DNA from 2 places in the Billgrantia desiderata genome. Region 1 is predicted to be linked to the other one. Evidence: predicted binding sites of a transcription regulator. Region 1 holds the regulator's gene; the other holds the start of a gene.

Region 1 (4,572 bases):
TGCGATCTGCTGCTCGAGGCGCAGGGGCATCGCGACGCCCTGATCGACACTTACCTGCACGGCAAGCGCTGAGGTCGCCCCGCCGATGCTGCGTCGTCTGCCGCGCCCCTCGTTCCGTCTCTGGCTGTTTCTGCTGCTGCTGGCGCTGGGCGGCCTGATCACCTGGCTGGACCCATGGCAGCCCCCACCCCCCGGCCCGGTACCCACCGACGAAGCCGGCGAGCCCGACTACTTCCTTGAGCAGGCCCGCCTGACGCGCTTCGATATCGAAGGCCGCGCTCACCAGCGGCTGGAGAGCCCGCGCCTGGTACACACTCCCCACGACGACGTGACACGCGCCGTCACGCCGCTGGCGCACCTGATCGACCGCGAGGGCCGGCTGTGGGTGGCCAGCGGCCAGGAGGGGCGGCTCGGCCCGGGTGGCAACCCGCTGACGCTTACCGGCGACGCCCGTCTCTTCGCCCCCGAGGAGCGCTGGCAGCTCGACACCGAGGTGCTGCACTACGACGCCAACGTCGGACACGCCTGGAGCGATACGCCGGCGCTGCTGCAGCAGCCGCCGCAGCACATGCGCGGCGAACGTTTCGACGCCTGGATCCATGACAACCGGGCACGATTGACCGACAATGTGCGCGGCTATCACCCCCCGGAAGGCGCTCAGCCGGGACAGGCCGACCCCGTCACCCTGGAGGAACTCACGCCATGAAGCGATGCAAGCCGTCGACGCCTCGCACGCTGCTCACCCTGGCATTGATCGGCCTGGCATGGAGCCCTGCCGCGAGCATGGCCCAGCAGCGCGACGCCGATCAGCCCATTCATATCGAAGCCGACCGGCTCGATCTCGACGACGTTGCCGGCACGGCGGTCTACACCGGCGACGTGGACATTCGCCAGGGCACCATGCGCATCACCGGCGACCGCGTCGAACTCCGGCGCAATGCGGCCGGTGAGCTTTCCCGCGCCACGGCCCGCGGCGAGCGCGCCTACCTCGAGCAGCAGCCCGATCCCGACCAACCCGTGGTACGCGGCTGGGGACGCACCGTCATCTATCACGCCGCCGAACGCCGCGTCGAGCTGATCGACCGTGCCGAGCTGCACCAGGGCGGAGATACCTTCGATGGCGGCTATCTCGAGTACTTCCTCGACCGTCGCGTGGTCCAGGCCCGCGCCGAGAGCGAAGGCGTCGAAGGACGCCAGCGTATCCGCATGACCCTGCAACCGGAGCGCTGAGATGGCGATGAAGACCCTGCACGCCCGCCACCTGGCGAAGAGCTACAAACGCCGGCGCGTGGTGCACGACATCAGCCTCTCCATCGAGCAGGGCTGCGTGGTGGGGCTGCTCGGCCCCAACGGAGCCGGCAAGACCACCTCGTTCTACATGATCGTGGGCCTGGTCAAGGCCGATGCCGGCAACGTCTGCATCGACGACCTCGACCTCTCGAAGAGCGCCATGCACGAGCGGGCCAAGGCGGGCATCGGCTACCTGCCGCAGGAGGCTTCGATCTTCCGCAAGCTCTCGGTGGCCGACAACATCATGGCCATCCTGGAGACCCGCAAGGATCTGGATCGACAAGGGCGTCATCAGCGCCTGGAGCAGCTGCTGCAGGACTTTCACGTCACGCACATCCGCGACAACCTCGGCATGAGCCTGTCGGGCGGTGAGCGGCGGCGCGTGGAGATCGCCCGCGCGCTGGCCACCGAGCCGGCCTTCATTCTGCTGGACGAGCCCTTTGCCGGCGTCGATCCGATCTCGGTGGGCGAGATCAAAGGCATCATCCGCCAACTCAAGGCCCGCGACATCGGCGTGCTGATCACCGATCACAACGTCCGCGAGACGCTGGATATCTGCGATTCGGCCTATATCGTCGGCGACGGTCAGATCATCGCGGAAGGCGATGCCGAGGCCATTCTGGCCAACCGTCGGGTAAGGGAAGTCTATCTCGGCGAAGACTTCCGTCTATAGCAGCGCCCCTGCCCATAGCGCATTCCGACCCAACAAACAAGAGCATGATCTTACATTAAAATTCCCTAACGGGCATGAATATTGCCGATGGCATGCTTATTGCAGCTCTGCGCTCTTGCAAGTGATCGTCGGCCAGTCTAGGGTAGAGTCTTTCCGGCAGATGAGCCCATTATTCTCATGGCCATGAAAGCATCCTTGCAACTGCGAGTCGGCACTCAGCTGACCATGACCCCACAGCTGCAGCAGGCCATCGCGCTGCTGCAGCTCTCCACCCTGGACCTGCGCCAGGAGATCCAGCAGGCCCTCGAGTCCAATCCCATGCTCGAGCTCGACGACGGCTTCGGCGAACAAGCCGTCAGCGAGCCCCAGAGCGACGACTGGGCCAGCGAAATTCCCGGCGAGCTCTCCACCGACAGCGACTGGACGGATACCTATCCGGATCATGGCAGCGGCGCCGGCGGCGCCACCGGCGAAGGCCCCGATTTCGAACGCCAGGCCGCGGGACAGACGCTGGCCGGCCACCTGATGTGGCAACTGGCGATGATCGATGTGAACGAGCGTCAGCGGCAGATCGCCGAAAGCCTGATCGATGCCGTCGACGGCACCGGCTACCTGACCCAGCCGCTGGAAGAGATCCGCGACGGCCTGCGTCGCCAGGGCCTCGAGGGGCTGCCTACCCGTGAGGTCGAGCAGGTGCTGCTGCGCCTGCAGCAGTTCGAACCCACCGGCGTGTTCGCCAGGGACCTGCGCGAATGCCTGATGCTGCAGCTCGCCACCCTGCCCGACGATACGCCCCTGCTGCCCCAGGCACGCCGCCTGGTGCGCCAGTTCCTCGAAGCCCTGGCCGCCGACGACCGTCGCCTGCTCAAGCGGCGCCTGAGCCTGGACGACGAGGCCCTCGACGACGCCATTGCCCTGGTGCGCTCGCTGAACCCGCGCCCTGGCAGCGCCTATGCCGAGGTCGGCAGCAACTACATCACCCCCGACCTGGTCGCCTATCACGACGAGTCCGGCTGGCGCGTGGAGCTCAATGCCGAAGCGCTGCCACGCCTGCGCATCCAGCCCGACTACGTCGCCCTGGTGCGCCGCGCCGACAAGAGTCAGGACAACCAGTTCCTCAAGGATCACCTGCAGGAAGCCCGCTGGTTGATGAAGAGCCTGGCCAGCCGTAACGACACCCTGCTGCGAGTGGGGCGCGAGATCATGGCCCGCCAGATCGACTTCCTGGAGCAGGGCGAGGAGGCGATGAAGCCGCTGGTACTGGCCGACATCGCCCAGGCCGTGGAGATGCACGAATCGACCATCTCGCGGGTCACGACGCAGAAGTTCATCCACACGCCGCGCGGCGTGTTCGAGCTGAAGTATTTCTTCTCCAGCCACGTTGGCGGCAACGGCGAGGGGGATGCTCACTCCAGCACCGCGATTCGCGCCCGCATTCGCAAGCTGATCGCCGACGAGCCACCGCGCAAACCGCTCTCCGACAGTCGTCTGGTGGAGCTGCTGGCCGACGACGGCATTCAGGTGGCGCGCCGCACCGTGGCCAAGTATCGTGAAGCGCTGGGAATACCTTCCTCGAGCGAACGCAAGCGCTTTCGTTGAACTCGGCGCGCAGCGTTGACGCCGGACAAGAGCGTCGTTCGGAGGGGTTTGCAAGGAGGCAAAAAGGGTTACAATCAAACCACCACTCGAAGGACGAAGGAGCTCGTCATGCAAGTCAACATTACCGGCCATCATGTTGAACTGACCGATTCCCTGCGTGACTACGTGAGCGAAAAGCTCAACCGCGTCCAACGGCACTACGACAACATCACCAACGTGCAGGTCACCCTCTCGATCGAGAAGGAGCGCCAGCAGGCCGCTTGCACGCTGCATGCCGCCGGTGCCGATCTGCATGCCGAAGCCTCCGACCCGGACATGTACGCCGCCATCGATGCGCTGACCGACAAGCTCGATCGTCAACTGGTCAAGCACAAGGAAAAGGCCCAGGCCCGCGCCCAGGGCGCCGGCATTCGCTGAGTTGCCATGACACTGGAAAACATACTGCCCCCTGAGCGCGCGCTGTTCGACGTTCCCGGGGGCAGCAAGAAGAGGGTGCTGGAGTTCTTCAGCACCTTCATTGCGCAGAACACCCCGAGCCTCGACAGCCAGGAGGTCTTCGGCCGATTGATCGGCCGTGAGCGGCTGGGCAGTACCGGCATCGGCAACGGCGTCGCCATCCCGCACGCGCGAAGCCCGCACTGTCACAGCCCAGTCGCCGCCTTCCTCAAGCTGGCCGAGCCCATCGATTTCGACGCCATCGACGGCGAGCCGGTCGATCTGGTCTTCGTGCTGCTGGTACCCGAGGAGGCCGACGACACGCATCTGTCGCTGCTGAGCCAGGTCGCCGGCGTGATGAACGATGCCGAGACCCGTTCGCAACTGCGCAAGTGCGAAAGCCAGCGCGAACTTCACGAGCGTCTCATCGGCGCCATTCGACGACAGTCCTCGGCCTGACCGCCATCCCCAGCCGCTCGGCCAGCCCCTGATCAGGAGAAACGTAATGCAGCTTGTGATCATCAGCGGCCGCTCAGGCTCCGGCAAGTCGATCGCACTGCAGGCGCTCGAAGACA
Region 2 (4,572 bases), on a different contig from region 1:
GAGCATCGGCTTCGCCAACAGCTTCGAGACCTTCCTGCTGGCGCGCCTGGCCATCGGCGCCATCGGCGCCTCGTTCGTCATCACCCAGTACCACACCACCATGATGTTTGCCCCCAACGTGGTGGGCACGGCCAACGCCACCAGCGCCGGCTGGGGTAACCTGGGCGGCGGCACCACGCAGATCGTCATGCCGCTGATCTTCTCCGGGCTGCTGATGCTGGGCGTCAGCGAGACGCTGGGCTGGCGTCTGGCCATGGTGGTGCCGGGTGTGGTGATGTTCGCCACCGGCATCGGCTACTGGCTGTTCACCCAGGACGCTCCCAACGGCAACTTCGATGAGCTGCGCGCACGTGGCGAGCTGCCCCCCGCCAACGGCGAGAACAGTGCCGGCAAGAGCTTCATGTCCGCCGCCAAGGACATCCGCGTGTGGGCGCTGTTCGTGGTCTATGCCATCTGCTTCGGCGTCGAGCTGACCATCAACAACATCGCCGCCATTTACTTCTTCGATCACTTCGACCTGACCCTGGCCACCGCCGGCATGATCGCCGGTCTGTTCGGGCTGATGAACGTCTTCGCCCGCACCCTGGGCGGCGTGTTCTCCGACCTGTTTGCCCGCAACGGTGGCCTCAAGGGGCGCGTGCGCTGGCTGTTCATCGCCCTGATCTGCGAAGGCATTGCCCTGGTGGCCTTCTCGCAGATGCACGTGCTGTCGTACGCCATTGGCATCATGCTGGTGTTCAGCCTGTTCGTGCAGATGGCCGAAGGTGCCACCTACGGCGTGGTGCCCTTCATCAACAAGAAGGCCCTGGGCGCGGTGGCCGGCATCGTCGGTGCCGGTGGCAATGTGGGTGCCGTGGCTGCCGCCTTCCTCTTCCGCAGCGAAGCCATCACCTATCAGCAAGGCCTGTTCTACCTCGGCCTGATCGTGCTGGTGCTGGCCTCCTGCGCTCTGCTGGTGCGCTTCAGCGACGAAACGGAAGCCGAGGAAGCCGAAGCCTATCGCCAGGCCGTGGGCGAGGATACCGGCGCCGGCGCGCTGTCGCTGCGCTGATCGCAAGCACAGCGGCATTCACTGCCGCAATGCTTGCCCAAACTGGCCGCCGCCCTCGGGGCGGCGGCCATTGCGTGAATGAGGTGAGCCATGACACCCGCCGAATGCCTGCTGCTGGCAGCCAAGCGCTGCGAAATCGACGATCTCGAGCACCTTACCGCCGCCTGCGACATCGTCGGCGACGTCAGTCGTTTCATCCATGCGCTGCAAAAGGAGCGTGGCGCCTCCAACGTCTATCTGGCCTCCGGCGGACAGCGCTTTACCGAGCGCCGTCAGGAGCGTATCGACGAGTGCCAGGCCACCGAGCGCGCCCTGCGCACCCGCCTGGAGGCACTGGGCGAGACCGCCGGTCGCCCCGCCGCCACCGCCCGCTTGCTGAAGCGGGTCGCCTTCGTCTGGCACGCCCTGGAAGGCCTGGACGCACTGCGTGACGACATCGCCGCACTCGGCACCAGCCCCGATGCGGCAACGCAATCGTACAATCAGCTCATCAGCGCCCTGCTCTCGGTGGTGTTCGAAGTCGCCGATACCGCCGGCGACCCCGACATCACCCTGGCCTTGGTTGCCATCTTTCACCTGATGCAGGGCAAGGAGCTGGCCGGCCAGGAGCGCGCCTGCGGCGCCGCCGGCTTCACTTCCGGCATCTTCGACGACGCCCATCGCCAGCTGCTGCTGCACCTGATCGACGCCCAGCAGCGCTGCTTCGACACCTGCCTCGAATTCACCAGCGATGCGGTGCGCCAACTGTGGCAGCAGGAGATGCCCGGCCGCACGCTGGCTGGCATTCAGCAGCTGCGCGAAATGGCCTGCGGCGACGTTGCGCTGCCGGAGAACGCCAGCACCCTGGGCGAGACCTGGTACGAATTGACCACTTGGCGGATCGACGCCATGCAGCGGGTCGAAACCTTCATGATCGGCGAATTGACCAGCCTGTGCCTGACGCGGACCCTGGATGCGCGGCGTAGTCTGACACAACGGGAGGAGCTGACCCGACAGCTGAACGATGCCTTGCCGGGCGTGTGTCAGCAGTTGGTGGAGTTGCTCGACGGCAGCGCCAGCCAGGAGCTCGGCGAGGTCACCGCCCGGGTGGTAGGCTCCTCGCTCAATCGCTCACTGGTGGAGCTGATGCGCGCCCAGGCCGGGCGCCTGCAGGCCCTGAGCGACGAATTGGAGGACACACGCCGGGCGCTGCGCGAGCGCAAGCTGATCGAGCGTGCCAAGGGCCTGATCATGTCCCACCAGAAGATGAGCGAGGAGCAGGCCTACGCCTTTCTACGCAAGATGGCCATGGACCAGAGCAAGAGCATGGCCGAGATCGCCCAGACCGTATTGGGGCTGGCCGACATCCTTCAGCCAACGGCCGAAACGGGGATCGAGTCCTGAAGATGGCACAGGCAGCAATGGTGCATCGCACAACCCGAGCGCACCGTCTCGGCGCCTGTGAGCCGGACACACCTCTTGACAGGCATCACAAACGAAACATCAAGCCATTGATTTTAAATGAAATAAATCGATAAAAAGACGCAATGGCACCCAAGCTGCAAAGCCTTACCGTCCGCTGAGTCAACGACGGTTCAGCGCTTCCATGCAGCACCAGGACCAGACAACGGCGTCTGCCCAGGTTCCCGTGACATCGTCATGCGAATCGGGGCAGGCGCCGTCTTTATTTGGCCAGACACTTCTTATTGGGAGCCATATCCATGAACAAGACCAACAAGGGCAATCCCGGACTCGACCGCCGCCGTTTTCTGCAGCAGACCGCCGGCGTCGTGGGCGGTACCGCTCTGCTCAGCAGCCTGCCGCTGAGCTGGGCCGTGGCCAGCGGACGGCCCGAAACCACCTCGGCCAAGCTCGGCTTCATCGCTCTGACCGACGCCGCGCCACTGTTCGTGGCGGTGGAAAAGGGCTTCTTCGCCGCCCACGGCATGACCGATGTGGAGGTACTCAAGCAGTCCTCCTGGGGTACCACCCGCGACAACCTGGTACTCGGTTCGCAGCGCAACGGCATCGACGGTGCCCATATCCTCACGCCGATGCCCTATCTCATTGCCAGCGGCGCCATGACCCCCAACAACGTGCCGGTGCCGATGAGCATCCTGGCGCGGCTCAACCTCAACGGCCAGTGCATCTCGGTGGGCAACGAGCATGCCGAACTCAAGGTGAGACTCGACACCGCCGAGTTCGCCGAGGCCATCGCCGCCAAGCGCAGCGGCGGCGATGCCGTCAATGCCGCCATGACCTTCCCCGGTGGCACCCACGACATGTGGATTCGCTACTGGATGGCCGCCGGCGGCATCGATCCCAACCGCGACATTTCCACTATCGTGGTGCCGCCGGCCCAGATGGTGGCCAACATGCGGGTCGGCAGCATGGAGACCTTCTGCGTCTGCGAGCCGTGGAACCGTCAGCTGATCAACCAGGGCATCGGCTATACCGCCAATACCACCGGTGAGATTTGGAACGACCACCCCGAAAAAGCCTTCGCCTTGAGAAGCGATTACGTCGAGGCCAATCCCAATGCCACCCGGGCGCTGCTAATGGCGATCATGGAAGCGCAGATGTGGTGCGAGGATCCGGCCAACCACGAGGAGATGGCCCAGATCTGCTCCCGTCGGCGCTGGATTCATGCCCCCTATGCCGATCTGATCGACCGCATCCAGGGCAACTTCGACTACGGCACCGGTCTGGTGATCGAAGACCATCCGCAGATGATGCGCTACTGGAAGCACCAGGCCTCCTACCCGTTCAAGAGCCATGACCTGTGGTTCCTCACCGAGAACAAGCGCTGGGGCTACCTGCCGCAGGACTTCGACAGCCAGGCGCTGATCGAACAGGTCAACCGCGAGGACCTGTGGCGCGAAGCGGCCGCCGCTCTCGGCATCGACTCCGCCGACATTCCCGATTCCACCTCACGCGGCGTGGAAACGTTCTTCGATGGCAAGACCTTCGATCCCGAAGATCCCCAGGCCTATCTCGACAGCCTCGAGATCAAGCGCCTCGCCTGATCTCGTACGAGAAGGAGACATCGTCATGAGTAGCACGCAACGCAGCAACGCCCTGGCCAAGACGGCCTCGTTCCGTTGGGCTCCCGATTTCGCCGCCATGCAGCAAGTGCTGGTGCAGCGGGTGCTGCCACCGGTGGTGATCATCGCCCTGCTCGGCATCCTGTGGGAGCTGCTGTGCTCCTCCCCTGGTGCCGTGCTGCCGCCCCCTTCCCAGGTGCTGCGCGATACCTGGGAGCTGATCGTCAATCCGTTCTACAACCATGGCGGCAACGACGTGGGCATGGCCTGGCAGATACTGGCCAGCCTCGAGCGGGTGGCCTATGGCTATTCGCTGGCCGTGGTGGCAGGCATCGCGCTGGGCGTGCTGGTGGGGCAGTCGACCTGGGCCATGCGCGGCCTCGACCCGGTGTTCCAGGTGCTGCGTACCGTGCCGCCGCTGGCCTGGCTGCCGATCTCGCTGGCCGGCTTCCAGGACAGCACTCCCTCGGCGATCTTCGTGATCTTCATCACCGCGAT

What was found. Region 1 encodes sigma-54, which starts transcription at its own class of promoters, with help from an activator protein. Its sites were predicted from a motif close to TGGCACNNNNNTTGCTNT; they were not measured.
Region 2: a site for sigma-54 is predicted at 2,579-2,596, ahead of C4S71_RS09360 (CmpA/NrtA family ABC transporter substrate-binding protein). Genes of this name have one in related genera too.

What each region holds. Positions count from the first base shown of each region.
Region 1 is NZ_FNVC01000002.1:131,566-136,137, reverse strand. Features, by position in the region: gene C4S71_RS02965 (KdsC family phosphatase) at 1-72, shown strand, start outside; gene lptC (LPS export ABC transporter periplasmic protein LptC) at 86-706, shown strand; gene lptA (lipopolysaccharide transport periplasmic protein LptA) at 703-1,230, shown strand; gene lptB (LPS export ABC transporter ATP-binding protein) at 1,238-1,963, shown strand; gene C4S71_RS02945 (RNA polymerase factor sigma-54) at 2,141-3,562, shown strand; gene hpf (ribosome hibernation-promoting factor, HPF/YfiA family) at 3,671-3,979, shown strand; gene ptsN (PTS IIA-like nitrogen regulatory protein PtsN) at 3,986-4,456, shown strand; gene rapZ (RNase adapter RapZ) at 4,503-4,572, shown strand, end outside.
Region 2 is NZ_FNVC01000008.1:25,694-30,265, forward strand. Features, by position in the region: gene C4S71_RS09350 (NarK family nitrate/nitrite MFS transporter) at 1-1,051, shown strand, start outside; gene C4S71_RS09355 (nitrate regulatory protein) at 1,142-2,434, shown strand; gene C4S71_RS09360 (CmpA/NrtA family ABC transporter substrate-binding protein) at 2,752-4,056, shown strand; gene ntrB (nitrate ABC transporter permease) at 4,082-4,572, shown strand, end outside.